3 regions of the Shewanella marisflavi genome follow, and region 2 is predicted to be linked to each of the others. Evidence: predicted binding sites of a transcription regulator. Region 2 holds the regulator's gene; each other region holds the start of a gene.
The links. Region 2 encodes sigma-54, which starts transcription at its own class of promoters, with help from an activator protein. Its sites were predicted from a motif close to GTTGGCACGNNNNTNGNNT; they were not measured.

Region 1: the regulator sigma-54 is predicted to act here: its motif matches at 8,250-8,268, upstream of flhA (flagellar biosynthesis protein FlhA).
Region 3: the regulator sigma-54 is predicted to act here: its motif matches at 6,655-6,673, upstream of CFF01_RS08515 (YccF domain-containing protein).

The regions. Positions count from the first base shown of each region.
Region 1 covers NZ_CP022272.1:2,844,461-2,854,937, forward strand. Annotated here, with positions in the region: gene CFF01_RS12575 (chemotaxis protein CheA) at 1-1,904, opposite strand, end outside; gene CFF01_RS12580 (protein phosphatase CheZ) at 1,920-2,657, opposite strand; gene cheY (chemotaxis response regulator CheY) at 2,671-3,054, opposite strand; gene CFF01_RS12590 (RNA polymerase sigma factor FliA) at 3,097-3,816, opposite strand; gene CFF01_RS12595 (MinD/ParA family protein) at 3,809-4,690, opposite strand; gene flhF (flagellar biosynthesis protein FlhF) at 4,695-6,101, opposite strand; gene flhA (flagellar biosynthesis protein FlhA) at 6,113-8,212, opposite strand; gene flhB (flagellar biosynthesis protein FlhB) at 8,358-9,491, opposite strand; gene fliR (flagellar biosynthetic protein FliR) at 9,491-10,288, opposite strand; gene fliQ (flagellar biosynthesis protein FliQ) at 10,331-10,477, opposite strand, start outside.
Region 2 covers NZ_CP022272.1:3,702,232-3,712,708, reverse strand. Annotated here, with positions in the region: gene CFF01_RS16360 (FG-GAP repeat domain-containing protein) at 1-712, shown strand, start outside; gene CFF01_RS16355 (hypothetical protein) at 923-1,135, shown strand; gene CFF01_RS19165 (hypothetical protein) at 1,158-1,406, opposite strand; gene CFF01_RS16350 (sensor histidine kinase) at 1,526-2,788, opposite strand; gene CFF01_RS16345 (response regulator transcription factor) at 2,800-3,483, opposite strand; gene mgtE (magnesium transporter) at 3,589-4,956, opposite strand; gene CFF01_RS16335 (HPr family phosphocarrier protein) at 5,057-5,332, opposite strand; gene rapZ (RNase adapter RapZ) at 5,325-6,173, opposite strand; gene ptsN (PTS IIA-like nitrogen regulatory protein PtsN) at 6,170-6,613, opposite strand; gene hpf (ribosome hibernation promoting factor) at 6,616-6,903, opposite strand; gene CFF01_RS16315 (RNA polymerase factor sigma-54) at 6,934-8,421, opposite strand; gene lptB (LPS export ABC transporter ATP-binding protein) at 8,554-9,285, opposite strand; gene lptA (lipopolysaccharide transport periplasmic protein LptA) at 9,282-9,830, opposite strand; gene lptC (LPS export ABC transporter periplasmic protein LptC) at 9,817-10,374, opposite strand; gene kdsC (3-deoxy-manno-octulosonate-8-phosphatase KdsC) at 10,371-10,477, opposite strand, start outside.
Region 3 covers NZ_CP022272.1:1,953,487-1,963,963, reverse strand. Annotated here, with positions in the region: gene CFF01_RS08550 (lytic murein transglycosylase) at 1-813, opposite strand, end outside; gene CFF01_RS08545 (DUF2750 domain-containing protein) at 1,070-1,429, shown strand; gene CFF01_RS08540 (hypothetical protein) at 1,475-2,122, shown strand; gene CFF01_RS08535 (chemotaxis protein CheV) at 2,119-3,060, opposite strand; gene CFF01_RS08530 (mechanosensitive ion channel family protein) at 3,172-4,683, opposite strand; gene CFF01_RS08520 (1-aminocyclopropane-1-carboxylate deaminase) at 5,593-6,513, opposite strand; gene CFF01_RS08515 (YccF domain-containing protein) at 6,748-7,155, shown strand; gene CFF01_RS08510 (substrate-binding periplasmic protein) at 7,170-7,922, opposite strand; gene CFF01_RS08505 (PGPGW domain-containing protein) at 8,110-8,337, shown strand; gene CFF01_RS08500 (DUF6508 domain-containing protein) at 8,456-8,833, opposite strand; gene CFF01_RS08495 (hypothetical protein) at 9,064-9,408, shown strand; gene CFF01_RS08490 (LysR family transcriptional regulator) at 9,457-10,362, opposite strand.

The DNA.
Region 1 (10,477 bases), 860 kb from region 2:
ACACTGGATAACGGCAGGGCAAACACTTGCTGCGCCACTTCCACCATCAGGGTCGGCATAATCGCCAACGTGAGCGGCACCTTAATCTCAAGGCAAGTCCCCTTACCTTTCATGGAGTCAATATGCACAGTACCGTTTAGCTGGGTAATGCGTGTCTTGACCACATCCATACCTACGCCACGGCCCGAGATATCAGAGATCTCAACCTTAGTGGAAAAACCTGGCGCAAAGATAAGATTGTAGGCTTCTGCATCAGACATGCGCGCAGCAGCGTCTTCATCTAAAACACCGCGGCTAATGGCTATCTGCTTAAGCTTTTCAGGGTCCATCCCTGCGCCATCATCCTCGATCTTAAGCAGGATATGATCGCCTTCCTGACTCGCCGACAGTGTAATGGTACCGGTACGGGATTTACCGTTGGCCTCACGCTCGTCAGGCATCTCGATACCATGATCCACCGAGTTACGCACCAAGTGCACTAACGGGTCGGCAAGCGCTTCAACCAAATTCTTATCAAGATCAGTATCTTCGCCTATCATGCGAAGATCGATCTCTTTATTCAGACTACGGGCTAAATCGCGTACCACTCGAGGGAAGCGGCCAAACACTTTCTTGATTGGCTGCATACGGGTCTTCATCACCGCACCTTGAAGATCCGCCGTCACCAAATCGAGGTTAGCTAGCGCTTTAGACATATCCTCGTCATCACGGGAGATCCCTAAGCTAAGCAGGCGATTACGCACCAATACCAGCTCGCCCACCATATTCATGATCTGATCGAGTCTTGCCGTATCAACACGCACTGTGGTTTCAGCTTGTGGCATGTTGGCAGCAGGGGCTTTAGCAGCCACTTTCTCTTTCACCACAGGTTTAGCTGCTGGCGCCTCGACAGGCTGAGCTTTAGGCACACTTGGAGCAGGAGCACTGGCTTTGGCTGGGGACGCTTGAGGGGCTTTCGTCGCAGGAGCAGTTACCGCTTTACTGTTTTCCTTACCAGGGCCCGCGCCGCTACCATGTAATTCATCTAACAGTTTTTCAAATTCATCGTCGGTGATCTCATCTGCGTCAACCGGCGGTGCGCTTGGCTCTGGCACCTTGGCAATGGGGGCCGATGGTGCCTTAAATTTCCCAGACCCATGAAGTTCATCGAGTAGTGATTCAAACTCATCGTCAGTGATGTCATCGCTGTCGCTAGCCGCTGCTGGCGCGCTCTCACCATTTGATGCCGTTGACGGCCCCTTACCGCTGCCATGCAGAGCATCTAAAAGGGCTTCGAATTCAGATTCGTCAATCTCATCGATATCGCCTTCACCGGCGATGGAAGTCACAGGGGTATCGCTAACTGGCTCGTCAAAGAGTTCGACGCCGTCATCGGCGGGTTGGTCAAACAGTTCAACACCGTCATCGCCAGGCAGGCCAAACAGTTCAATGCCATCGTCAACAGGTGCATCAGCGACAGGAGTACTGTCACTACTGGCCTGCGACGCAGCACCGCCCTGCTCTGAAGGCAATAATTCACCTGAACTTAATAACTTTAAGTTAGCCAACAAGACGTCATCGGCAGGGCTCTGCTCAACACCCGCTTGGGTTTCGGCAAACATTGAGTTGATGGAGTCTACCGCCTGAAGAATGATATCCATCAGCTCGGCAGAAACACTGCGCTTACCCGTGCGCAGCAGATCGAAGGTATTTTCTGCTTCATGGCAGACGTCTACCATGGGCGTCAAACTAAGGAAGCCTGCCCCGCCCTTTACGGTATGGAATCCGCGGAAAATGGCATTGAGTAGTTCGGTATCGTCAGGATTATTTTCTAACGCCACCAACTGTTCAGAGAGAAGCTCAAGAATCTCACCCGCTTCAATCAAAAAGTCCTGCAGTATCTCTTCATCAACATCAAAGGACATTCATATGACTCCTACTTAGAAACCCAGACTCGAAAGCAAGTCATCGACTTCATCTTGCCCTGTCACGACATCATCACGCTGATCAGCGTTCATAATAGGACCTTCTGCTTCGACACACTTCTCTGACGCACGAGGCTTGTCCGTTGCTGGCTGTTCGCCAAACACGGTTAACATAGAGACCAAGTTGCTCTCTACCTCTCGCACCAACTCAATGACCCGACGGATCATCTGTCCGGTCAGATCTTGGAAATCTTGGGCAAGCAGGATGTTATTGAGTAACTCTTTTAACCGATTAGAATCCGATTCGCTTCGCTCGATAAACTGCTGAACATCGTGACAAAGCGCCTTAAATTCATGCAGCTCAATATCACGTCTCATCAAGCGATCCCATGAGGGTTTCACCGACTGAACATTCATGGTGAGGGCATCTGCAAGGGGCAGAGACTCTTCAACGGCGTCCATGGTTTTGTTAGCGGCCTGCTCTGTCATATCAATGACATAATTGAGGCGCTCTTTTGCATCGGGGATTTCACTGTTCGCCAACTCAATGAGACGACCATCCACTTGAAAGTCCACAATGGCACTGTGAAGCTGACGGGTAAGACGACCTACCTCATCAAACAGCTCTTTCTGAATCGGGCTGGCGATATCACGTATGAGTTCGTCGGCCTGCTCTTGTTGACCAGCTTCTAGCAAGTCCACAAGCTCCTTAGCCTGTGCTAGATTGATCAGCCCTGAAGTATCTGCCTGCATAGCCCAACCTTGATTAACCGAGTCGTTCGAAAATTTTGTCTAACTTCTCTTTCAATGTCGCCGCAGTAAAAGGTTTAACTACATAGCCATTCACACCAGCCTGAGCCGCCGCAATGATCTGTTCCCTTTTTGCTTCCGCAGTGACCATTAACACTGGAATGTGTTTCAGGTCGTCATCGGCACGGATAGCCTTTAACAGGTCGATCCCCTGCATACCTGGCATGTTCCAATCGGTTACGACAAAGTCAAAATCACCCTTTTGCAACATAGGCAGGGCTGTCGAACCGTCATCTGCTTCCTGAGTGTTATTAAAACCCAAGTCTCTCAACAAGTTCTTGATGATGCGTCTCATTGTTGAGAAGTCGTCAACAACGAGAATCTTCATATTCTTGTCCAAGGTTTCCTCCGCGGAGCTGTTTTTATATTGCTCATGTAATCGTTATATTTTGGTCCAATGCTTGAGTTTCGCTTTAAGTCTGAGCATCGCCTGGCTATGAATCTGGCTAACTCTGGATTCGCTGACATCAAGTACGGCACCGATCTCTTTTAAATTTAATGCTTCGTCATAATATAACGACAAAACTAATCCATCTCTTTCTGGCAGTAACTTAATCGCCTCCACAAGGGCCTCATGAAACTGTGTCTCTGCCAGTGCTTCAAAAGCATCATCTTGATGATCGTCTTCGTCTCTTACTACATCGACCGATACACCAAGATCTTCAATTCCAACTACTTTCCCGACAGAAACATCATTAAGAATATGATGGTACTCATCGAGCGTCATATCAAGTCGATCTGCAATTTCATTGTCTTTTGCATCTCGCCCAAGCTCTTGTTCTAGCTCATCTATCACCTGGGCAACACGTCTCTGATTACGATGTACTGACCTGGGCACCCAGTCACCACGACGAATCTCATCCAACATGGAGCCACGGATACGAATACCAGCAAAGGTTTCAAACTTGGCGCCCTTGCTGCCGTCGAACTTGGTTGAGGCCTCAAGCAGGCCCATCATACCTGCTTGTATAAGATCATCCAATTGCACCGAAGCGGGCAGACGAGCAAGTAAATGGTGAGCAATCCTTTTAACCAACGGTGCATACTGTTCGACAATAGAAGCTTTGTTATCTAAACAAGTATACGCAGCGGCTTTACTCACTCGTACGATCCTCTTGATATTCAGGGCGTTGAACTAATCTTTCCACAAAGAACTCTAGGTGTCCGCCGGGCTGTTGCGGCACTGGCCAGCTAATAATCTTGTTAGCTAAACCATGGTAAGCAATTGATGCCGGCGACTTAGGAAATGCCTCGACAATCAATTTTTGTTTACGAACTGATTTGCGAAGGTTTTCATCGAAGGGGATTGTCGCAACCAGCTCCAACGCCACGTCGAGAAAACGGTCGGTTACTTTGCTAAGTTTAGCAAATAACTCCATTCCTTCTCGTAAACTTCTGACCATATTGGCCACAATCTTAAATCTGAATACACCATGCTCTCGGCTAAGAATCTTAATTAAAGCATAGGCATCGGTAATTGAGGTAGGCTCATCACACACAACCACCAGGACATCTTGTGAGGCGCGAGAAAAGCTTAGCACCATATCTGAGATCCCGGCAGCCGTATCGACGACAAGAATATCAAACTGGGTTCTCATCTCACTAAAGGCACGAATAAGACCCGCGTGCTGCGCTGGTGTCAGCTCGACCATAGCCTGAGTGCCTGAGGTGGCAGGAATAATACCAATTCCCTTAGGACCACGAACGATAATATCGTCAAGGTCTGCATCGCCCGATAATACGTGGGAGAGATTGCGTTCAGCTCTGAGCCCCAACATGACGTCGACGTTCGCTAAACCTAGGTCAGCATCAAGTACAAGCACGCGCTTGCCCTTCTCAGCCAGGGAGACCGCGGTATTGATCGAAACGCTGGTTTTACCCACGCCACCTTTACCACCGGTTACGGCAATTACTTTTACTTTTTCGTTATATGGTTGATTCATCATACGTAAACCGCTTGCTTGATCCCGACTCATTATATTACTCAAATGCGTAGGCCCGTTCATATGACCTTTCGTTATTCTGTATTGGTTGCACTTTCTTTTCGAGTACCGACAACGCCTTGTTGGCCAGGGCTAAGGTGTCGGCGACTTGCATATCTTCTGGAACTCTTTGTCCATCAGTGACATAACTCAATGGTAACCCACTTTGAATCAAAACACTTAATGCCGGAGCCAAGGCCACTGATTCGTCTAATTTGGTCAAAATCGCGCCGGACAATGGGATCCGAGTAAACTGCGCGACGGCATCTTCAAGCACTCTTCTTTGACTTGTAGATGACAGTACCAGATAACTGCGAATAGGTAATCTGCTATTTGCAGTTAAATTATCAAGTTGTTGGAACAATCTCACATCTCTTTGTCCCATTCCCGCCGTATCTATCAATACTAGCTTGCGATTGCGAAACTGATAAAGAATTTGTTCCAACTCATTGAGATCATGTGCTTGCTTGACCGGGCACCCCATTATTTTGCCATAGGTTGCCAGCTGCTCATAGGCTCCAATGCGATAATGATCCGTTGTTATTAACGCAACTTGATCTGAACCATGATGTGCAGCAAATCGAGCGGCTAATTTTGCAACACTTGTGGTCTTGCCCACACCTGTAGGACCCACAAACGCGACGACGCCTCCCTGACGAACAATGTCATCTCCTTGGTTATCCAGCAGATTAGCCAGACTACGCGGCAGCGCTTTCACCAAATCAGCAGGGGTGTAATGTTCGCTCAAGGCCGATAACTTAGCGGCGACCTCTGGACTAAACTCAGCATCAAGCAGGCGACTCTCTAACATGGCACCCACAGGGTCCAAACGTCTCTTCTGCTCAGAGAGCAAAGAGGTGACTTGATCGGTTAATAGGTTGCGCAAAGATGCCAGCTCTTCGCGCATAGATTCAATCTCACCACTGGCGACACTATGCTTATCACGCTTAGGTCGGCTTTGGGTTTCAACCTGAGAGGGAGCGGTAGCCTCTGCTTTTGGCGCCTTCAAACCTTGTGCCCATGCAGGCATCTCGAGCTCGTCGCTTGACTGATTCAATTGCTGACTGACACGATTTTGTTGACGCTCTAATAAAGCTTGCAGCGAATCTGCCACCGGCGCAGGTTGTTTTTTTGACTCCGCCTTAATGGGCTGACGACCAATAGAAACCTTCTCTTCAGCCAGGTCGAGAAAACTGGGGGGAATAGCGCTGGCTTCACTTGCCAAGGACACACTAGGCTTAGTCACACTAGCCTTCTTAGGCTCGTCATAATCGACCGCCGCCACAATTTCGATGCCACCAGTGACCTTCTTGTTAGACATGATCACCGCATCTGAGCCTAATGTTTCTTTAACCTGGGCCAATGCAGAGCGCATATCTTTTGCCAAAAAACGTTTAATTTTCACTTAAATACCCTCTACTGGCCGACCGCTGATACGATACGAATTTGTTTCTCATCGGGTACCTCTTGATAAGAGATCACCCTTAAGTTTGGAATCGTATGTTTAACAAAACGCGACAGCGTCGAACGTAACATACCCGAAGTCAGTAAGATGGCTGGCTGACCCACCATCTCCTGACGCTGGGATGCGTCAAGTAACGACTTTTGCATCCTCTCGGCAAGGCTAGGTTCGATATTCGGCCCCTCGCCTCCCGTTGCCTGCATAGACTGATGCAACATCTGTTCCAATTCCGGCGCCAAAGTTATGACGGGGATTTCCGGTTCTGGCCCGCTTATTTCTTGTACAATCATGCGTTTAAGCGCGATGCGCACTGCCGCTGTCAACACCTCGGTATCATTGCTCTTAGGCCCGTACTCAAGCAAAGTCTGAACTATGGTCTTAAGATCGCGTATCGACACGCCTTCATTGAGCAGGTTCTGCATTACCTTCACCACAGTACCCAGCGGCAAGACATCGGGAATAAAGCCACTGACCAGCTTAGGCGAGTGCTTGGCAAGCATATCCATCAGCTGTTGTACCTCTTCGTAACCCAGCAGCTTAGAGGCGTTATTGGTTAGCAGCTGACTCAGGTGAGTGGCCACTACGGTCGCGGCATCTACCACGGTATAACCTAAGGTTTGAGCATGCTCTCTCAGTTCAGGGGCGATCCATACAGCCTCTAACCCGAAAGCGGGATCTGTTGTCTCTACACCATCGAGCTTGCCGTAGACCTGACCAGGGTTAATCGCCAGTTCACAGTCATGACGGATCTCTGCTTCACCCGAGGCCACTCCCATCAAAGAGATGCGATAGGTGTTTGGCGCCAAATCTAAATTGTCGCGAATATGCACCGCCGGTACCAAAAAGCCCAGTTCTTGTGACAGTTTTTTGCGTACGCCCTTGATACGTCCAAGCAGTTCACCACCCTGACCCTTATCGACCAAGGGGATCAGACGGTAACCCACTTCCAGACCAATGGTATCAACCTGCTGCACATCGTCCCAGCTAAGCTCTTTGGGCTTAGCATCACCCGGCGTTGCTGGTGAGGTCTTAGCAATCTCCAGGGCGCGTTGTCTATCGAGATCTTTTTTACGATGCAGAAAATAGGCGCCTGCCGCAGTGATCAAGCCAAAACTGAGAAAAGCAAAATGGGGCATGCCGGGCACTATACCCATTATCAATAGCACGCCAGAAGCAATGATCAGCGACTTAGGATTATCGAACATCTGGCTCATCACCATCTGTCCCATATCCCCAGATTCATTTTGGCGTGTCACCATAAGGGCCGCCGCGATCGACAACAAGAGGCCTGGGATCTGCGCCACCAAGCCATCACCTATGGTTAGCAGGGTGTAAATCTCAACTGCCGAGGAGAAATCCAGCCCATGCTGGACCATACCGATAACGAAACCACCTAAGATATTGATCACTAAGATCATGATGCCCGCGATAGCATCGCCTTTCACAAACTTAGAGGCACCATCCATCGCGCCATAGAAGTCGGCTTCTTTGGTCACTTCGGCGCGGCGAATACGCGCCTGATCTTGATTAAGCACGCCAGCATTAAGGTCAGCATCGATCGCCATCTGCTTACCCGGCATAGCATCCAAGGTAAAACGAGCGCTCACTTCTGAGATTCGTCCGGCGCCCTTAGTGACCACGGCAAAGTTAATGATGATGAGGATCAAGAACACCACCAAACCCACGGCATAGTTACCGCCAATAACCACTGAACCAAAGGCCTCAATCACCTTACCGGCGGCGTCGCCACCATTATGACCTTCGAGCAAAACGATACGGGTTGAGGCAACGTTGAGCGCCAAGCGCAGCAAGGTCGCTACCAAAAGTACGGTCGGGAATGCGGCAAAATCTAATGGACGGTCGGTGTAAATGGCCACCAATAGCACCACTAAGGCCAAGGCAATATTAAAAGAGAACAGAATATCCAGCAGGAAAGCTGGCATAGGCAAAACAATCATCGCCAATGCAGCCAGCACCAGTATAGGAGTACCTATACCTTTGAAGTTGGCAGGTTTTACCTGTTTAATCTGACCGAGCGTTGCTTTCAAATCCATCAATCTAGCGCCTGAACTTTGACATCTAGTGATGGTTCAGCAAAAAATACGCCAACTTAAGGGGTGAATAAACAAGGCAACAACAATCGCTTAAAGATTAAACACAGGTCGCCATAAAATGATGTTCAACCAAGAAAGCTGCCCATTAATACTTGAGGTCGTTTGGGATTGGCTGATTAAGCGGGATAGGCGTCGGACGTTTGCCGCCCTTTTGTTGGTACTGTCTTAGCTGGAATACATAGGCCAGCACCTGAGCCACGGCGGTAAATAGGCCCTCGGGGATCTCCTGATCTATCTTGGTAGTATGATAGATAGCCCTGGCAAGCGGCGGCGCCGACACAATCGCCACATCATGCTCACGTGCTATCTCTCTGATTCTAAAGGCCACATCATCGACCCCTTTCGCCAGCACATAGGGCGCAGCCGCTTTGGTGACGTCATACTTAACCGCCACCGCATAGTGCTCTGGATTCACGATAATCACATCGGCATTGGGCACCTCTGCCATCATGCGACGCTGAGCCATCTCACGCTGCATCTGCCGTACCCGGCCTTTCATCTCGGGCTGCCCCTCGGTATCTTTATATTCATCCTTGATCTCTTGCTTGGTCATTTTCAGCTGCTTGTTGTGATTCCAGATCTGAAACGGCACATCAATTACCACTATGATGACCGTTGAAGAGCAGAGGATAATAAACATCCACACCAACAGATCTAACGCGTTATAGACATTCCCAGGCAGATGCCCCTGGGAGAGCGTAAGAATATCGACAAAATAATAACTCAGCAGCAGATAAGCCATGATGGCGACAACAGAAAACTTGGCGATCCCCTTAGTCAACTCCACTAAGGCCTGCACGCCAAACATCCGCTTAAAGCCACTGACAGGGTTCATCTTGCTGCCCTTGGGCATAAAGGCCTTAACCGAGAAGGTGATCCCCCCCAGCACCACATTCCCCAAAAAGGCAACAAAAGCCAGAAACAACACAAAACTGGCCATGGGGATCGTCAGTTCACTGAGCACCATCTGCCAGATGTTTAACATGCTATTGGTGTCGAAGATCTCGCTTCTGTCCATGGTAAACAGGTTACTCATCACAACCATCAGCGACTGACCCAAACTGGGCCCTACGATAGCGAAGCCTACAGCCGCCGACATCAATACGGCAGAGGTTCCTAACTCTTTAGAACGGGCGACCTGACCTTTTTCTCGCGCTTGTTCGCGTCGCCTGGGGGTCGCCTCTTCGGTCTTCTCCTGACTGGTATCATTATCTGCCATCAGAAGCTCCCGTCTGTACTACATTGCAGCTGCACCAGATCGCATAGCAACAACTGAGCCGAACGCCAAACCTCATCGAAATGAGCCATAATAGGCGTGAGCGTTAACCAGAGAATAATCAAGCCACTAACCATGGTCACAGGGAAGCCAATGGCGAAGATGTTTAGCTGGGGCGATGCTCGCGTCATCACACCAAAAGAGAGGTTAATCAATAATAAAGCAACGATGGCGGAGATAGACATAGTCAATGCCGCGCCAAACATATAGGCGCCCCACTCCGCCAAACGGCGATAACTGGCAATGCTGATCCCCTGTTGAGACACTGGAATGGTGTCAAAGCTGGCTACTAGCATCCGGATAAGCACCAGATGCCCATCGACTGCCAGAAAAATCATGGTGGTCAGCAATAGGAAAAAGTTACCAATCACCGGAGTTTGTTGCCCAGAGCCTGGGTCGACCATGGAAGCGAAACCTAAGCTGGTCTGCATACCTATGATCTGACCGGTCAAGACGAACGTCTGCATGATAAGTAGAGTCACAAACCCCATGGCGACACCGATCAAGATTTGCTGCGCGGTCACAAAAACTGCGCCCAAGGAAAACAGCTCTATCTCGGTATTAACGGGTAACACAGGCGCTATGGCGAAGGTGATCGCCACAGACAACAGTAAACGCACTCGGGTCGGTGTGGTGTTAGCGCCAAACACCGCCATCACCATCAACATGCTAGACACCCTAAACAAGGGCCACATATAGGCTGACAGCGTCTGCATTATGGTCGACAGCAAGATCTCCATCTCAGTGAGACTCGCAGCTCAGCAACACCTGGCTATTCATGGCTAGCCCACCACCAGAGGGATCTGGTTGACCATCTCTAGGAAAAACTCCATCATGGTCTGTACTAGCAGGTGGCCTAAGAACATCAGGGCAAAGAGTGTCGTCAGCAGACGCGGCAAGAAGCTCAAGGTCTGCTCGTTAATAGAGGT
Region 2 (10,477 bases):
TGAGGCGCTGGATCAAAGTGACCTTATCTACCGCAAGGTGGAGCAGATTAAAGATCTCGACGCCGATGGTATCGTCGACATGGTGGTGCGCTATACCAAAAGCTCTGGGGTGCTTGATAGGGTCAACGATTACGAGATCTATTTCGGCAGCCGCGGGGAGAATCGTGTTCAGTTTGGTAAGCAGCCCCAGAGCGTGATCAGAGCCGATGGCACCCTGACGGGCTTCGAGCTGGTGGACATCGACCTTGATGATCGCAGCGAGGTATTGGTGTCGGGCTTCGATATCGGCCTGTCGCAGATCATCGGCGCCCTGGTTTCCGGGAGCATAGATCAAGATGTGCATCTGTTTAAGATGGACAAAAATGGCCGCTTTGCCAGTCGGCCCAATATGAGTAAGTCTGTTGAGTTAAGTTTTAGTCTGACATCGGGACAGAGCGGCACGCCCGTGGTCACCCTTGCCGATATCGATGGCGATAAGCGCCAGGATCTGCTGCTCTCTGATGGTGAACAGGAGCTGGATCTCTACCTTGGTAGTGAAAAAGGTGCCCCGTTTGCTCACAAGGATAGCTTGAAGCTGACCTTGCCCAAAGATGGCGAGATGCTGAGCAGTGACGATTTGAATCAGGATGGTAAGGCGGATCTGCTGATCAAGTATGGTCGTCAAGACAAGGCGGATCTGCAGAGCCAATTTTTGGTGATCATGACCCAATGACCTGATGTAGAGGCGGGGATACGAATTGTAGCAATTCCACTCACTGGCATTTGCTGGCAATAAGCCAATAAGGTTCAGATGGTTAGCTCATCTCATGCCTTAATCTAAATTTAAGGTCATTTTTGCTTAAGTTTGGTTTAATTTTGTCCAAATACCCTTGACCATATTATGACCTATGGGTCAGTGAATGATGTAGTCTAAGGGTTGTGTATGATAGGTTTTGGCCGCGCCAGCAGTTCTGCGGGAGCAGATGTCGCAGTAAATATCATCACCTACCTGGGAGCTGGATGCTTATTGGTGGTGGTCGTAGGGTTTACAATAGCCCTTTATAAAGAATGGTTGGTCGTTCGTCGCTTCGACGCCGAAAAGCAGCGGCAGAAATTTTACGATAGTCTCTCCAATATCACGACGAGATCCCGCTAACGTTCGCAGCTCGTTTCTCTGTCTAATTCAGTGGCAGCCTCGCCTGTTCGGCGATCAGGCTGGCAATCTCTTGTGTTAGCCCAGGCTGTTCATCTATTTGAATTACTTGGCTCAGTTGACCAAGTAACTCATCGATATTCATGCCCAGTTGCATAGCAACCTCCTGTGCGTGACGATTGTTGAGGTGCTGTTCATTCACTAGTTTTTGCCTTAGGGCGCATCTGTCATTGCTGCTCTTGTCGCCGAGCATGGGTGTCCAGGGGGTATACAAAGTAAAGCCTCCACAGTGTCTGTTTACACTATGCTAAGCGAAACTTGTGCCAAGAAGATGACAATTCAAATCCCCATGCCGACAGGCTGGTCTTTTATTTTAGTGGGCGTGTTGCACCATCATGGGGCATCTGGCGCTGCAGGAAAGTGCAGTGTGGCGATGCAGCCCGTATCACCATTGGTGAGGCTAAAGCGCCATTGATAGCGCTGGCACAGGGCCTCGACTATCTCCAGCCCTAAGCCATGACCCTGAGGCTGGGTATCTAAGGTGCTCATGCCACGCCCCTGATCTCTCACCGAGATCCCATCCGTGTCGATACTGATCTCGATACAGCCTGTGTCGCTGGCATTGATGGCGTTATTGAGTAAATTGATCAATAACATACGCAGAACTGGCTCGCTGGGGGCGATCTGTGGAGTGGCATTGAGGATAAGCCGCAGTTCAATGGCTTTATGGTCGGCAAGCGGTTGTATTTCATTAATTATCTGAGAGAGTTCTTTTTCTGTTAGCGTTCGCGTATTCGACGCTAGCAATCCCTTTTCCTGTTTAACCAGACTCAGCAGGGCATCTATGGTGTGTTGCATATTGCTGGCAGCGGTAGCGATCCGTTTACGCTGGCGTTTGAGAAACTCAGGGTTTCCCTCTTGCTCTAATAAACGACTGGCGCCCTGAATGATGGTCAGCGGGGTTCTGAGTTCATGGCTGGCGTAACGCGAGAAGGCCTGCTCCTGGCGCAGCAACTGAGCGATCTGCTGCTGGTAATAGTTAAGGCTGGCGGTAAGAGCGTGAAACTCTTGAGTCGCATCGTTGGAGACCTGGAAAGGGCGCTCGGCGTCGGGGGATTCCAGCTGTTTGCTAATGGCTTGGATCGGAGCGATCAGCCTGTGTGTCAGCCGATTGATGGCAAAGCCGAACAGGGCGAACAACATCAGGGTGACAGCCAGTATCACCAGGCTGATACTGCGCCATTCGTTACTGCTCAGTTCTACCTGCGCGGCATCCATCACCAAGAGCAATGGTAGGGTTAAGCCTTGCGCCTGATATTCGCCGCGATAGATGAAGATATCCTCTTTGAAAGTATCATGTAGCTCATCGAGAAATCCAACCGGCAACTCTGCCATCGGTTGGTAATCCTTAGGCAGCAGGCTCAGGTCATTGTAGGCGGTGATATTAGTGCTAAGGATGAGCGGCGAACGGGCGCCTTGCTCGAAGGCGGTCTGAGCGCTGGGGACTATCTGTTCCAGGGCACGGCGATTGATCTCATCTTCGACCCAGTAGAGTATGGTTACACTGAGCAGATAGAGAATCGCCGCCACTAATAGGGCGATAGCCCCAAAATAGAGGCTTAATCTACGGGTCAGGCTCTTGGCGGTTTGTTGCACCTTTGGGCTCGCTATTGTTTTACATCTAACCGAAACCCAATTTTAGGTACGGTTAGTATGATGGGGGTATCGAAGGGTTTATCCACCTGATTTCTCAGCTGGTACATGTGGCTGCGCAATATATCGCTGTTGGGAGGCTCCTCTCCCCACAGGTGCTGCACTATCTCCTCACGTTTCACCACATTGGGAGCTCGGGAGATAAGCAGTTGTAAGATCTGATAACCGCTTGGGGTAAGCTGAAGTTTTTTGCCTTCCCGGTAGGCAGTATGTTCGGCGATATTCAGGGTGAGCGGCCCACACTGTTTACACCCTTGGGCGACTCGTCCTTGTTGGCGCTTGATTAGCGCCTGCAGGCGTACAGTGAGTTCATCGAAATCGAAGGGCTTAGTCAGGTAGTCATCGGCCCCGCTATGAAACCCCTGGAGCAGATCCTGTTTATCATCCAGCGCCGTTAACATCAGGATAGGGACACTCGCGCCTTGCTCACGTAGGGCCCTGGCGACAGCGTAGCCGTCCATCTTAGGTAACATAAGATCCAATATGATGGCCTCGAAGTGCCCTTCGGTGGCGAGTCGCAGGCCGAGTTCACCATTGCTGGCGTAATCCACCTGCGCGCCTTGGGATTCAAGGTAGTCCCCCAAGACGCCGGCGACATCTGGGTTATCTTCGATGATCAATATCTGAGTATTTTGCATGTCACCTCTCTCTATGATGTGACCATAACCATACTAACGTGAAAAAGATGTCGATAATATTGAAATTCAAGCGCATCCGATTCGGTATCGGGATGCTCTTGGCATTCAGTTCAGCAGAAACAGCGTCGCCAGGCCTAGGAAGGCAAATAGGCCGATAACGTCAGTGACTGTGGTCAGCACCATACCGCCAGCAAGGGCGGGATCGACATTAAACTTCTTCAGTAGCAAGGGGATGCTGGCGCCAGCAAATCCTGCCACCGTCATATTGATCAACATGGCGCCGCCGATCAGGGCGCCAAGGGCGATATCGCCTTTCCATAGCCAGATGGCGCCAAACACCAGCAGGGACCATAACAGGCCATTGAGAAAGCCGATGGCCAGCTCTTTGCCTATCAGCCAGCGGGAGTTACTCTGACCTATCTGTCCTAGGGCAATACCGCGGATCACCAGAGCTAAGGTCTGGTTGCCAGCGACGCCGCCCATGCTGGGAACTATGGTCATCAGGATGGCGATGGTGGCAAACTGCTCAAGGGTGCTCTCGAACATGTTACTGACCGAGGCGGCCAGCAGCGCGGCAAATAGGTTGATGGTGAGCCAGAGGGATCGCCTAAAGGTACTCTTAAGCACAGGACCGAAGGTATCTGTGTCGTCGTCCATCCCTGCCATCCCCATCATGGAGTGTTCGGCATCTTCACGGATCACGTCGACAATATCATCGATGGTGATACGCCCAAGCAGACGGTTGGTCTCCTCTTCGATCACCGGCGCCGACACCCAGTCATGGCGCTCAAACAGCTGGGCGACTTCGCTATCGTCCATACCGACCGGGATCCCTTCGAGATCCTTGTTCATGATATCGCGTACCGATGCATTAGGATCGCAGGTAAGTAGATCGGTAATACGCACGCCGCCCAGCAGGCTGTCGCGCTTATCCACCACATAAAGAGTGTCGGTGGCATCGGGCAGTTCACCACGAATTCTCAGATAACGCAGTATTACATCGACATTGACATCGGGGCGCACGGTGACGGTATCGGTATTCATCATACTGCCGGCGGTGTCTTCCGGGTAGGAGAGGGCCTGCTCAACCCTGGCTCTGTCCTGGGCTGTCATCGACTGCAATACCTGGTTGAAGACGCTGTCGGGCAGGCTACGCAGTATGTAAGCCAGATCGTCTGTGTCCATGCCTTCGGCCGCCTTGGCGACACGCTCTGGGCTCATCTGGGTGATCAGATTGTCTTTGAGCTCCTCACCCAGCTCATCGAGGATCTCGCCCGTGTGCTCTTGATCGATTAGCTGCCATAACACCTGACGGGTGCGCGGCGGAGAAGACTCCAATATGAAGGCGATATCTGAGGCAGCCATGTCGTGCAACATGCTGCGCACATGCACAAACATGCCGCTGCCTAAGGCTTGAGTGAGCTGATTTAGGCGTTGATCTGTGGTTTCACTATCTAACACTTCGATCGGCATAGCTCCTCCTTAGGCAATAGATTGACCGGCTTGGGTAATAGGCGTGTAAGTCTATGATAAGTATAGGACGAAATTCACCCGGCACCGCAAAGCGAGCCGATTATACGGCCTCGTCGAATTTGGCGTCAATAAGGGCACTGATGGCGTCCAGTGCCGCCTGGGCATCTTTGCCTTCACTGGTGATTGTGATGGTTTTGCCCATGCCTGTTTCGAGCATCAATAGGCCGAGTACGCTGGCGGCCGAGGCTTGTTTGTCGCCCTGGATCAGGGTGACTTGGGCATCGAACTTGGCGGCAAGTACTGCCAGCTTGGTGGCCGCCCTGGCGTGCAGTCCCAACTTATTGCAGATGGTCAGCTCGCGAGCCAACTTAGTCATGCTTTAGCTCTCTGTGACGAGCCTGTACCTTATGCTTGCCTTTGTTGAACAGCTTGGCCAGTTGGTCGGTGACATAGACAGATCTGTGTTGCCCACCCGTGCAGCCAATGGCAATGGTGAGGTAACTGCGGTTGTTACGCTCAAGATGAGGTAACCAGGTTTCCAGCAGGTTTTCGATTTGCCAGATAAATTTATTCACCAGTGGCTGCTGACTCAGAAACTGCTGCACTGCCTCATCGAGGCCGGTCAGGGGTCTCAGTTCTGGCTCCCAATGGGGATTTGGCAAAAAGCGCACATCGAACATGAAGTCGGCTTCGCTTGGCATGCCATATTTAAAGCCGAAAGATTCGAAGTTGATCACCAGCTCTTTATCGACTGTGCCCAGTAATATTTCGCGCACCTTGTCACTCAACTCATAGATGTTGAGGTTAGAGGTGTCGATATAGTGATCCACTAGCTTGGCGATGGGATCGAGCAGTTTGCCTTCGAGCTGAATCGCCTCCTTGAGAGAGACTTTTGAGCGTGACAGCGGATGTAATCTGCGGGTCTCGCTATAGCGCTTGAGCAGCACATTGTCGCTGGAGTTAAGGAAGAAACTTAAGATCTCGGTATCTTTCGGGAGCTTGGCCAGCTGCTTTTCCAACTGGATCTCTTCGCTGGGCATATTGCGCACATCGACGCTAATGGCCACCAGTTCGCTGCGTCCCTTGAGTTGCTCCAGCAGGGATTCCATCATCTGTAGGGGCAGATTATCGACACAGTAGTAGCCGAGATCTTCTAAGACCCTAAGTGCGACAGATTTTCCCGACCCTGAGCGTCCGGATACCAAAACCAATTTCATTGGGTGATCACCTGATAGAGTTCTGACTCATCCTTGGTTTTTCTTAGCTGTTTCATGATCGCCTTGTCATTGAGTTTCTCTGCCATGGCGGCCAGAGTACTAAGATGCTGCTCGCATTGATCTGCGGGCACCAATAATGCAAAAAGGATATCGACGGGCTTATTATCAATGGCATCGAATGCGATTGGTTCAGCACACTTCACCAGTACGGCCACTGGTTGCTCTATGTTCGTCAGCCGTCCGTGAGGAATCGCGATACCATTGCCTATACCTGTGCTGCCCATTTTCTCTCGAGCCAGAAGGCTTTCAAAAATCTCTTGAGAGGAGAGGGTGGGGTACTGGACAGCGGCTAAGTCGCTGATAAGCTCCAGTACCTTTTTCTTACTGCCCGGAGTGGCGCAGGTTGTGCACTCCGGCCGCAGGATGGTACTCAGTTCCATCGTTAATGTTTAGTAAGCTTCTCTTTGTGTTTAATGACCTGACGATCGAGCTTGTCAATCAGGGAGTCTATCGCGGCATACATGTCCGCATGTTCGGATGTTGCGAACACTTCTCCGCCACGGAGGTGTAACTTGGCCTCAACCTTTTGCTGCAACTTTTCGACATTTAATACAACGTGCACATTATTGATCTGATCGAAATGACGTTCAAGCTTTGTGAATTTCTCTTCAACATAGTTTCTTAGAGATTGGGTGATCTCGATATGGTGCCCAGTCAGGTTTATTTGCATAAAGATAGTCCTCCAGTTTCCAGTTACGTGTTATAAGCTCTTACGCTGATTCGAGGGCGGTATAAGCATTGCCTCTCGGTACTTAGCAATAGTGCGACGCGCCACTTTAATGCCTTGTTCAGCTAAGAGTTGAGCCATCTTGCTGTCGCTTAATGGCTTTTTCTGGTTTTCCGCAGCAACTAGCTTCTTAATAAAAGCCCGTATTGCTGTTGAAGAGCACTCTCCACCATCGTCAGTGCCGACATGGCTAGAGAAAAAGTATTTGAGTTCGAAGATCCCTCTCGGGGTATGCATATATTTCTGTGTGGTTACACGGGAGATGGTCGATTCGTGCATCTCCACCGCTTCGGCGATGTCGTTAAGCACCATGGGCTTCATCGCCTCTTCACCAAATTCGAAGAAACCTTGTTGGAAGTCGACAATGCAGTTGGTGACCTTTAGCAGTGTCTCGTTACGGCTCTCAAGACTCTTGAGGAACCATTTCGCCTCTTGCAGGTGACCACGAATAAACTGACCGTCAGCCTGGCTCTTAGTGCTGCGCGCCATGGCCGCATACTGCTGGTTGACGTTGATCTTGGGCATGCTATCGGGATTAAGCTCGACCACCCAGCGTCCCTTCTTCTTGGTGACGGTCACATCAGGGATCACATACTCGTCGCGGCTGGCGGTAATGGCCAGGCCTGGACGGGGGTTTAAAGTTTGAATGAGGGCGATAGCATCTCTTAGCTCATCTTCTTTAAGCTTGGTTTTGCGCATCAAGAGGCGGAAGTCGCGTCCAGCGATGAGATCCAAGTGCTCCTTGATCAACATGCGTGCATTGGCGATATGCGGGGTATCGTCGCTGTATTGGGCCAGCTGAATCGTCAGACACTCGCTGAGATCTCGCGCCGCCACGCCTATGGGGTCGAAGTGCTGTACTCGCTTGAGTACTGCCTCGACCTCATCGAGTTCTATTTCGGGATCGCCCATCGCTTCGAGAATATCCTCGCAGGTCTGGGTCAGGTAACCGCGTTCGTCAATGGCATCTATGATGGCGGTGGCGATGGCCAGATCGTTATCGGAAAAAGGGGTGAGATTCTTCTGCCATTCGAGGTGCTCGTATAGGCCTTCACTGGTCTCGCCCTGAAAAGGCATGTCGTCGTCGCGCATGGCGCCTGAGCTGGAGTTAGGGGAGGCGGTATAGACCTCGTCCCAAGTAGTGTCGACCGGCAGCTCGTCAGGCATAGAGTCTTGAGTCAGGGCGTCCGAGGTCTCGACGCCTGAGTTATCCTGACTCGAATCCAGCTCTATCTTGTCATCATACTTGCTGTCGAAATTGTCGACGGCGGTATCATCTTGTAGTTCGGCACTGGCGCCTTCTTGCTCTTCATCCAACTCCAGTAGCGGATTGGATTCTAATGCTTGTTGGATCTCCTGCTGCAACTCTAGTGACGACAACTGCAACAGACGTATGGCCTGTTGTAGCTGGGGCGTCATGGTGAGATGCTGACCCATTTTGAGCTGAAGTGACGCTTTCATCGTACTGCTATTCCCTTGTTTCTAATTATAAAATGAGAAAGCTCTGGCTAATTGGCCGGACAAATATAAAGGATAGTCCTTATGGCCACAATCTGATATTAGTTTCAGTTTATGGCCCGGTTATAAGATTAACTATAGCTTGAATTGTTCACCTAAGTACACTGCTCGTACTTGCTGATTGTCTAAGATTTCGGCGGGTGTTCCTTCGGCGATCAGATTACCGTGGCTGACGATATAGGCTTTCTCACAGACGTCTAATGTTTCGCGCACATTATGGTCGGTGATCAACACCCCAAGGCCACGGTTTTTGAGTTGCTCGATGATCTTTTTGATGTCGATGACTGAGATGGGGTCGACACCGGCGAAGGGTTCATCGAGAAGAATAAATTTCGGGTTCGCGGCCAGGGCCCTGGCGATCTCTACCCGGCGACGTTCACCGCCCGACAACGCCATACCGTGGCTGTCACGGATATGGGTAATATGAAACTCTTCCAGCAGATGTTCCAACTCCTCTTCGCGGCCATCGTTATCCAGATCGCTGCGGGTCTGCAGCACGGCCATGATGTTGTCGCGTACCGAGAGTTTGCGAAAGATGCTGGCTTCCTGGGGCAGGTAACCTATGCCTTTACGGGCGCGAAGGTGCATGGGGTCGAGGGTGAGGTCGTCATCATCGATATAGATGCGTCCCTTGTCGCTCTGTACTAGGCCGACCACCATGTAGAAGGTGGTGGTCTTACCGGCACCGTTTGGTCCCAATAGGCCGACGATCTGCCCGGTTTTGACTGTAAGGCTCACATCTTGGACAACGGCACGACTCTTATAGCTCTTGGCGAGGTTTTCCGCCTTCAAGGTCAGGTCTGTCATTGCTTTTCCTGTTCGGGTTGTTCTGGTTCTGGCTCGGGTTGCGCTTGTTTCTGCTCTTGATAGTTTTCAGGCTGAATAATGGTGATCACGCGGTCATTGCCTGTACTCTCGGCAATCAGCTGTTGCTGTTCAATGTTGTAGCGGATCTGAGTACCTGTGACCTGGCTGCCTTCCTGTTCCAGGGTAGCATCGCCAATGAGTGTCAGGGTGCGGCTCGAGAGTTCATAGCGGATCTCTTTGGCACTGGCAGAGGCGGGACGGCCATCTTCCATTACCTGAGAGTAGGTGGCCGGGTTGCCTGTGGCAACGAGGATCTTGCCACTGTTCTTTTCTTTGCTGAAGGCGCGCAGTTCATCGGCCAAGATCTTGATCGAGCCCTGAGTGACCTCAACCGGTCCATGGAAGATGATCTGATTGTTCTTGATATCGGCTTCCTGGCTAGCGGCAGAGATCTTGACCTCTTGTAGTAGGTCATTATCCTTGGCTTGGGCGCCCAGGCTAATCAGGGTTAGCAGCCCAGCGAGAATAAGGCTATTTAGTTTCATATGTTCCTTCTACCTGACTCGTCAGTCGTATATTTTGTGCGTTGAGATCGGCGTATAAGCCTTGCCCCGTGATGAGGAAATCTCGCCCCGTTACCCGAATGCTTTTGTCGGATGTCATTATCATAGTATTGAGATCCAACTCCAGATAGGTGGTCTCTATGGTCTGGATAGGTTCTTCTGGGCTAATAGCATCAATGATAACATTATTTTCCAGGGTGACCCGTCCGCTATTTTTGTCCAGAGTGCCTTTAGTCGATCTGAGTCGCCATTGGGCATCGCCCTTGTCTGGATACACGAGATAGATGGGCTGAGTAAAGTAGGTCATGTTGCGTTCGGCGTAGTGCTTCATGTGGCTGGCCGATACGCGGCTATTGATGCCGCCCTGCTCATTGTACTGCACGCTCTTAAGATCCCGGACGATATAGTCGGGACTGTCGGCGTTCACCTGTGCCAGATCTTCTTCTCCCCGTTTCGATTGCACCTGCCAATAGAGCACTAGTGCGGTACCGAAAAAGGCGATAATGGCCAGCGTGACTCTATTCATATGCTCATTCCGTGGGCCGACGCAAACTTATCCTGGCTGAGCAGAATAAGGTCTGTCAGTTCTCGCAGGGCGCCGTGGCCCCCTTTGATATGGGTCGTCATGT
Region 3 (10,477 bases), 1.7 Mb from region 2:
CGACAATGCCTTACCGCTCACCTGAGTCAGGCCTAACTCGGCCCAGGTGGTTAGACTCTGTTTATCGTTTCGTCCAAGGTGGCGAAAATCATACCCTTTAGGCAGCAACACCTCCCGGCCCCAACGTTCGTTGCGCGCCCAGCCCAGCTGATTTAAGAAGTTCGCCGCCGAGGATAATGCATCTTGAGTGCTGTTAAACAGATCCGCCTTGCCGTCGCCATCGGCATCGACTGCATATTTAGCATAAGCCGAGGGCATAAACTGGGTGTGACCCATGGCGCCCGCCCATGAGCCTTGCATCTGCTCATTGTCAAACTGATAAGCTTCTTTAAGCTTTAACGCCTGAATCAACTCACCAGTAAAATAATCACTCCGTCTGGGATCGCAGGCTAAGGTGGTGAGAGAATCGATCACCGGCATCTTACCCTTGTATGAACCAAAGTTGGTTTCCAAGCCCCAGAAGGCCACCAGATACTGTGGAGGGATGCCATATTCCTGCTTGAGTTTATTGAGCAGGGTTCCGTGCTCCTTAAGCAGACGTCGTCCCTCTTTCACTCGCCAATCCGTGACCCTTTTTGAAAAGTAGTTATCAAAAGTCTGGCTAAACTCAGGCTGCTTCTTATCCAGTTCAATCACCCTGGCAACATACTTCACCTTGCCCAGCGAACTCTCCACCGTTGCCTGAGACACACCTGCGGCTAAGGCTTTCTCTTTAAGCGCCACCACACAGGTATCAAAATCTTGGGCAAGCGCAGTAGCACTGTGTAAGCCGGTCGCGAATAGGAGAGAGGCATAGGTGAGTAATTTTTTCAAAATAGAGACTCCACGAAAAACGGCTAAAAGAATAAGAAACTTAATGATCTGCAGCCAGCAAAAAATCAGAACCATTGCCAGACATAATAACGACTCGAGTCACTTATGCTAAATGATTTATGATTAATTATTCGAACTTAGACCAGTTCAACGAGTAAGCGGGCAAATAGTGGCCAGCCCGGCTCAGGTATCGCTTGGCTCAAGATGCACATCGCGTATAATGGGCTCGTTTTTTATCCTTTCTAAGAGATCTAGCATGACTGACAACAATCCCGTTTTAGCAAGCTTTATTGAAAACGTAAAAGAGCAGCAAGCCGTTTGGGGCCTTCAGGATGAGACTGGCGAAGGTTGGGTCGTGTGTGACTCATCAGAGTATGAAGAAACTGATGTGATGCCGCTGTGGTCAAGCGAAGCACAAGCCAAAGTGCACTGCACCGAAGAATGGCAAGATTATCAGCCTGCTCCTATCGTACTGGAAGAGTTGCTAGAATACTGGATCCAAGATCTTCACGACGATGGCGTTTTAGTGGGCGTTGACTGGGTAGCCGAACAAGAGTGTCTGGAACTGGACCCTATTACCCTGGCTAAATGCCTGGTAGACATAGAGCAAGAGTAAATCTTGACGTCTCTGGTTATCCCAGCGGCAGATAAGGCATAACCCTTGTCTGCCGGCTATCCCCTGATCGACATCCCGTTTGACAAGCGCCATACCTGCTGGTTTTGCGCCGAGCCCTGCGATCGTCAGTTTCATTATCAAGCCCTGACACACTGCCCCCACCCTTCGCTGGCTGTACCCGCCTGTAAAGAGTGCCAACTGATCGCCAACAAGAATCCACTGACCTCTATCTGGGATTGCCATAGCGCCGTCAAAGATGAGTTGATGCAACGCTACGCCAAACATCTGGCCATAGGCGAAAACTGGACCAAAGAGGAGCTAGAGGAGGCAGACTTTACCTGTAAGGTATTTGAAGGCTTTAAGAAAAGTGCTTGGTTTATGTATGAGGTCGCCAAAACGCGGGTGAGTTATGTGCCCTGGCCCATTAGCCTAAACGGAGTTCTGCTAGAAGATAGCAAGTATAGCGCTGACTTCGAATTCGATGGTATGCACTATAGCTCGCTCTCCAAGGCAATAGCCCACTACGCCAAGATGTTAGGCTTAGATAAGGCTTTTCTGACCGAGTTGGTAGCTGCCGTTGGTCGACAGCGATTTGGCTATGCGGTGCGCGTCGCCAGAATCAATATCGTCGCCACTCAGGCTGTAAAACGTCTGGTGATAAACGATATCCTGGCCGAACAAGCCGCCGATTAAGACAACTGACTCCTAAGTCGCTCTTGCACTACGCCGACTAAGAGATCTGGCTGGAACTTAGAGATAAAGCGATTGCAACCCACTTTTTCCACCATGGCATTGTTAAAACTGCCACTAAGAGATGTGTTGAGGGTAATAAAAAGGTTTGCCATACGCTTATCGCTGCGCACCTCATAGGTAAGGCGGTAACCGTCCATCTCTGGCATTTCGGCGTCGGTGATCAACATTAAGATCTCTTGATTGATATCACGGCCCTCATCACACCAACGTTTAAGTAGGTTAAGAGCCTGCAAACCGTCTGACGTTTCGATCACTTCGATGCCGAGTGGCGCCAGTGTATCCTTGACCTGGCGACGCGCCGTGGATGAATCATCGGCGATCAGTATCTTGCGGCCCATCATCTTATCGACAAGGGATTCATCTAGCACACCTTCTGAGATGGCGATATCGTAATGCACTATCTCCGCCAGTACCTTTTCCACATCTATGATAGAGACCAAGCGTGTCATACCATCCTGCTCTACCTTAGTGATTGCAGTGAGATAATTGTGACTACCTGTGCTTCTTGGCGGCGGCATGATGTCGCTCCAGGTCATATTAATAATATGATCCACCTTACCCACCATAAAGCCCTGCACGCTTCGGTTGTATTCGGTAATAATAAGATTGGCTTCCTGATCATCACCCATGGGTTGAAAGCCGATGGCACTGCGAAGATCGATAACGGGAATGGAGGTACCGCGAATATTGGCCACCCCTTTAATGCTAGAATGACTGCCCGGCAAAGCGCTCAGCTTAGGCAGCTTGACCACTTCTTTGACCTTAAACACGTTAATTGCAAACAACTGGGTCGCATTGATCCGAAACAGAAGCAGCTCGAGACGATTCTCGCCAACTAATTGGGTCCGCTGGTCGACACTCTCTAGCACTTTAGCCATAACACTCTCACTACACCTTTAATCCAAATGACGTGAAACGCCACATAATTATAGCCATAATCACCATATTTAGTGGCGACATCAAGCCGCCAGATCACAGCTTTAACAAGTTTATTGATTATTCAAGGCAACCGGGGCAACCGGAACAATACGAGAGCCATTTTTCACGACTATATCCATGATTTTTAAATGTAACTCTTCTGATGCCAACTGAAAGGTGGGAAAGCTCTTAGTGCCGATATAGGCCAGTACATTCACCTGCAAACCGTGCAACCCAAAGCCCTTAAAAGTCACCCTAAGGGGCTCTTTCATCACCAGCTCATGGGCTTCGAGCATCTCTTTGATCTCAGCAACAATCGCCTTTAGCTGCGCCGATGTGGTCATGGCATAATCCAGGCGCACATCTGCCTTGAAGCGTATCTTCTCGCGCTGGGAGATGTTTTCAATCTCCATTTCCACCAGTTTGGCATTGGGCACATGGATCAAGGTTCTGTCTAAGGTTCTTATCTGAGTGCAACGCAGACCAATCTCTTCGACTGTGCCACTTATCTTACCGAACTTACACAGGTTACCCACCTTAATGGGCGCCGCCGAATAGAGGGTTATGGTGCCGATAAAGTTCTCAATCGACTGCTTAGAGGCCAGCGCGATAGCAATACCGCCTATTCCCATGCCCGCTATGATGGCACTGGCATTAAAACCTAAATGCTCTAACCATAAGAGCACCGCCATCACGGAAAATATCACTCTGATAAAATTAGTTAGCGGGCGTAGGAGTGACGCCGCCTGATCTTTGCCTTGGGCTTTCCAGCGCTTCTTTAAGCCCTGGTGCAAAATCCCCATACCACTCCATCCAAGCCAGATGATAGATGACACCAACAAAAACCCAGTATCTAACAACTCCACCGCTGCAGGGGAAATACTACTGTGGGCGCCCCAAATTCTCACCAATATCACCGCCAGCAACAAGCGTAATGGGCCGGCAACAATGTAGGCAAACTCCTCTTTAAGCTCATATTTGGTCATCAAAATGACTTTTTTCACCAACCAAGTCACTGGAATGGTGACCATAAATGCAGCGATAAGATAGCTTGTTAACAGGCACCACTCCCATAGATGCACGTTAAACCATCGCCCTTCAGGAATATGATTCACGAACCATTCAGCCACAGGACCATAACCCAGGTTTTGGTAGAGTTCAGGTACCTTTGCCACGGTCGCGTTGGAGACTTTCCAGATAGAACCGTCATCGCCTGGTACCCGCTGCAGGTAGAGTGAGACCTTGTCGCTTTGTAGTTCTACTCGGCCAAAGAGATCACGATAGGAAGGCAGTTGATCATTATCCTGTCCTTGGGGCGCGTCACTTATCTGGCTAAGATCCAACCAAATATTTCGCTCAATGATCACCTGTAACTGCTTAGCATAATCGGGGCCTTTCTTTGCCGACATGCCTTCTGGTAGATAGCGTAGATCTAAATACTCAGCAGCCTTTTCATAATCTTGCTCATACGCCGCCTCCATAAAACCTTCGAGCGTGCCCCTGGGAGTGTCCCGTTGTAAACTATCTTTATAGGCATAATGGTCTATCGTAGCGACATCATTGCTCTGGCGACTATCGGCCACAGCCACCTCATTTAATGCTCCAATCAGACTATCAGACGCCGCGCACCATGCGGAGCCGACGGTGAAGCTCAAAACAGAAATTAACAGCCAAACAACCAAGCGCATCCTAGCCCCCTAAATTGTCAACAAGCGCTTATAAATACTAGCATTTATACTTTATCTCAACAGCAGAAACCTACGCCTTGTTTCAGCAAAATGCCAACGATATCTGCAGAAAACAGCCCCTAACTGATTAAAGATTGACAAGTGAGCCAGCTACTCTATAATGGCTCGTTCTGTAGCTCCCAGCTCTGCCTTATTGCATCGTTAGACCTCTAGTCATCGCATCCAACAAATTGCAGTCATCTCGTCACACTATTGTCATTTATTGATGATTTACTGTGGCTAGTCTAGTGGTAACTCATTGATCCCGCCGATTTAATCTCGGCGTAGTTGAAGTCAATCACTTGATTATTTGAATTAAGCTGGGTAGTCTCAGAAAGGATCACATTCATCTTTCGCAACAGCTAAGGATATATTATTTGTTAAATTTCAACTGCAAACACGCAGTCTTAGATAAAAGGAGTATGGCCTATGTCGTACAAAGTTAACGGTCATGAGATCACAGTAAACTTTCCAGTGGACTCAATCTCAGTCAATAAATCTTCTATTGCTTTCACCGATAGCGTAGGAAAAAACAGACAAACTTTTGCAAAGCGCACCGACGCACTGCAATTTATGAAATGGTTGCTCTCAAGCAACAAATAACCTCACCGCTATTCGATACACCTCCTCTCACCCGTATCGAAGGTTGCCCAGGCAACAAGTAGGATTGACTTCATTCGTCAACGACTCAGCAGATAACATTTGGCTCAGGTTGTACCCCTTTCACAGGTACTGACCTGGCCAAATGGTTTTTAATCACCCCAGCTACAACTCACCATACTTGCGCTTGTATCGCGGCAACATAGATTGATTCCCCAAAAGCCCACCTTGATGCAGATAAAGCACAGGCTCATCTAACCCTTGCTGCAACTGCTGTTTAAGGCAGATCCAACCTAGGGGATCATACAAGAGCTCAAATTCGATACCTGTAGCACTTACCTCATGCCACATCTGATAAAAGGCCAAGTAGAGTTTGCCAAAATGATAACGCTTATCCATGGCAATAATTTGAGGATGCTGCGATTCATCTGGTGCTAACTGGGTAAATTGCTGACGAAGATAGGCATCGCCCCCCACTACGGCACAGGTGTTCACCCGAACGCTAGCATCATGGGCAAGAAAGTATTTCTGTAAATAGAGCGCCGTGGTGCCTGTACCAGAGGGAAGAAATACCAAGAGACCACTTAAGCCCTGTTCGCGCTTCCACGCCAGGATCTCTTGGCCAAGCTGGGCAACACCCGGTTCGGCAAAGCTGCAACGTCCTCCTTCAGGCACAAACAACTGCTCCTCACTGCCGGTCAATATCTGCTCACGAATGTAAGTGTCGGTATCTCGCCCTTGCCTGTCTTCACACTGGCTAAGGTCGATGATCTGCGCGCCATTGTTGAGCGCCGCTTGGTAGTTACCACACGGATGCTGAGACAGATAAGTGGGCAGATGATCGACATAAAAATCTAATTGCCAGCCCTTTATTTTGGCGAGCGCCGATAAGGAATAGAGAGAGTTCGCCTGGGGTGACCCATAACCAATGAGACGCTTTACGGCAGGGAAATCATGGTTAAGAAAATAGGCAAACTTACGGGCCTTATTGCCGGAAAACTCGGGATGCAGCAAGTCGTCACGTTTGACATACACCTTATGCTGCCAGATGTTGATAGCCTCAACCGGGGTCTGGGTTAATTTCATTACGTTAAGCATTTCTGGTAAACCTGGCGCTGAGTGTACACCCATTAACCGTGAATGCGTAATTTGACCGTTTATTGGCATAATATGTCAACCAGCCAAGAACAAACACACCTAATAGCTAATAAAAACAAAATTTTAAAAAGTGGCATGAATTTCGCTTTGTATTGTTCAGCTCATCTATAAGGGCTTGTTTGCCCGAGAAATATAATTAGCGACAGAGATAAGGAGTACTCAATGGCACTACTGCGCTTAATCTTTAATATTGCATGGTTTATTTTAGGAGGCTTCGTGATGGGGCTAGCCTGGTGGTTAGCGGGATTACTTTGCTTTATCAGCATCATAGGTATCCCCTTTGGCCGTGCCTGCTTTGTGATTGGTGAGATGGCCTTCTGGCCTTTTGGACAACAAAATGTCAACCGTCGTGCGCTGCAAGGCGTTGATGACTTAGGTACAGGCCCGCTAGGCATGATAGGTAATATCGTCTGGTTCCTACTGTTTGGGATCTGGTTGGCCATCGGACATATCGCCCATGCACTGGCTTGTTTTATCACCATCATAGGGATCCCATTCGGTATTCAACACCTGAAATTGGCCTTGCTAAGCCTGACCCCCATAGGCCAAACCATCACGGCCAAGGCCTAAGCGCTTAGGCCTACCTAGTCACTCTTAACTGTGTTCTCTAGGTAGGCCGCCAATAACTGCTCCACTTCGATACGCGCCAGTCCCTCATTATAAAGCGCCCGCCAACGACGCCCTTCAGGCGTATTACGAAAAGCAATATAGAGCGCCTTTGACTCCAGCAGTTGCTTATTAAATTGTAATCTGGTTTTGAGTTCAGAGAGATGAGGTTGCTGGATAAGATACTGATAGACATAACGATCCATTACCGCGCCTTGCACCCGCCCTGTAGCTACCTTGCGGATATTGTGCTCATCAGAGCTCACTAGCTCAACGGGTTGGATCCCAATGGCTATCATCTCATCTAAGGCTTGAGTATTCACATAGTCTCTCACCACACCTAAAGTGTAAGCATTTAAATCCTGCAGACGTGACCAGGTAATGGGATGATGGCTCTGCTCTAGAATCCCAAGCGGGCTCTCCCCCATGGCTTCTGAAAAGATAAACTTATCGGTAGGATGATAATATTCGGGGAAATAACCCTGATAGCCTGAGTCATCGCGGGAAACCACCCTCACTGTGCGGCTCCAGGGAAAATAATCCACAACCAGATCGTGGCCCATGGCTGCCAGTGCCGCGCGGGCAATAACCACACATGCCCCTCCCTCTGGCAATGTGGGACCAGAATAAGGTGGCCAGTTCAGAGATGACAGTTTTAGGGTATCGGCTCGCACGCTGCTAATACTCAGCATTAAGCAAGCCAGCAGCCCGCCCAAAAGTAAGCAGGCCATGTGTCTTAGGATCTCATGTGAAAGCAGAATTTTCTTATCACTCCCTATCACTACGCGTTTCCCCAATTGCCCGCCTGATAACTTTCCTTAACCGTTTAAAATCCTTTTGTTACATATTTTCACTGGCATAGATGCGCAACATCATGCAAAACAAGTATAGAAGAGAGGCCACACTCATGAGGTGCTTATGCTAAGAAAAACCTTAATTACTGTTTTCGGCGGAGGATTATGCCTATTAGGACTCGCCTTGGTGATACTGCCTGGTCCTGACTGGTTACTCCTGCCTATCGGTCTGGCCATCTTGAGTCTGGAATACCCCTGGGCCAAGGTCTGGCTAAAGAAGAGTCAACAACAGATGACGCGAAGTGCAAGCTGGCTCGATGGCAAGATTCGCGACTGGCGCTATAGCCGGTAACTGGCCGCGACCGGCTTTTCACTATTGACTTAGCCTGCCCTAAGCCAGGGCAAAACTAAGCCAAGGAAACACTTAGCCATGAAAAACTAAGCCATGGAAAAACTTAGCTTAGACAAAGCTAAGCCTGAGCAAAGTGGTCGCTGTTATGGCTTCTTTGAGTCAATGCATTTAACCTTTCTAAGATGGCTAACAGCACACCTTGACGGCGCATGTTTTCCAGCACGCCACGACTAAAGCCTTCTAGGCGACTCATGGCGGTCAAGAGCAAGCGACACTGATAGAAACTGGCCTCTTTAATGTAATCGGGTTTATCAACTAGGTGGGCATTTTGATACCACTCATGCCAATTTAGACGTTCGAGTAATAAGCCCTGATTGGCCAACTGCTCAACGAAAGCCTTCATGCTGATATGATTAATGGTCTGTTCGCCACGGGCAAACTGCGTAGCATATTGAGAATAGAGATTGGCTATCTGCAAAGATATTACACGTTTCATGTCGCACTCCTTAGTCCTCAGGTCAAATCGCCCCCTCTGGACCCATTCCTCTGCCTTTCCATTGAAGCTTCGCTTAATCCGTACCACAGAGATAAATAGTGACTTTTTAACACCCTAACCACTGGGGGCTGAATAGAAGCTGAACATTGAATGAACCTCAGGCTAGCTAGACATAGACGTCTGAAGACCATATGCTACAAAAAACGTAATCAGGGCGCTGGAGAGCACAGATGAGAAAATACACTACACGTCTTGGCCTTATCCTAATTGGACTGTCTATCGGCTTTGCACCGCAAAGTCTGGCCAAGAATGATAAACATGAGCATGGCGCCAAGAACAAGAGCGAAAAGAGTCTGCCACCCGGCTTACAAAAGAAAGCCGCCCGCGGCGAGCCACTGCCTCCGGGCTGGCAGAAGAAGCTCCATAGGGGGGATTACCTCGCCGATGATTACTATGATCGCGGTAAGGTTCGTGTTCCTATCGATCGCGATGGCAACATCACCCTAGATGTCGACGGCACCTTTATTAAATTGCACGACAAGACACGTCGTATCCTAGATATTATTAACGACTAGTTATCTGCAAGGACTAATACCCGTTTCGCTGAGCTTTAACAGCAAACATTAAAGACTGGCCTGCTCTTGGTAAAGATTAAATTCCTCCAAAATCAGGCTGGTAAATAGACGACCGGCGCGTCCCAAGGGGCGCTCCATGGTCGACACTAACTGAGGTGTAAAGCTGTAACGACTGCCACCCAGAAAATCCAGCTCCCGCAGTTCACCACTGGCCAGCTCCTCTTTAATCAGAAAATCAGGCATCCAGCCAAAACCCAGCCCCATTAGCAAAGCATTCTTTTTCATGATAAAGCCCGATAGGTAAAATACCTTGTCGCCGCCAAATTGCAGCTCATCGCTGTGGATCTTACCCGGCGATGAGTCTTCTATCGTCAGCTCCACATGCTGGAGCAGTTCAAATAGGCTCAGCTCTTTGGCGGTTGCCAGTGGATGAGTGCGACTCACCACTAAGATGCTGTTGATGTCGGGTAAGGGTTGTGGACGGTAATTAGGCCCGGTGCGATAGTCTTTCACCAACATGAGATCGGCATTATCACGCTCAAATCTATGTTGCACCCCGCCGAGAAACTCCATATTGAGCTGGATCTTAGTGGGGATCTTATACTCTGAGACGCGTTTTAACGCCCGCATAATGGGCTCCATTGGCAACGAACCATCAACCACTAACTCCAGCTTAGGCTCCCAACCCTCACTGAAACGGCTGGCTAAATGTTCAATATTGCCAAGGTATTGCAGTAATCGTTTGCCTTCGGCAAGAATCACCTTACCCTCGGGCGTCAATTCGGCGCGGTACTGATCCCGACAAAAAAGCTTTACACCCAAGTGTTGCTCAAGCTTCTTCACCTGATAACTCACGGCCGACTGCGCCTTATGCAATCGCTCCGCGGCCTTGGAAAAGCTGCCCTCCTCCACCAGAATCGACAACACCCTAAAGGCTTCCACATCAATCTTCATCTCACTACCCCGGCGTAAACAAAAGACAACAATCTAAAAATTAGATGATGTTAAGCTATTTATTATTCTTTTTTTTGTTCATGCCAGCAACTAAATTGTTACTTAGATCACATAA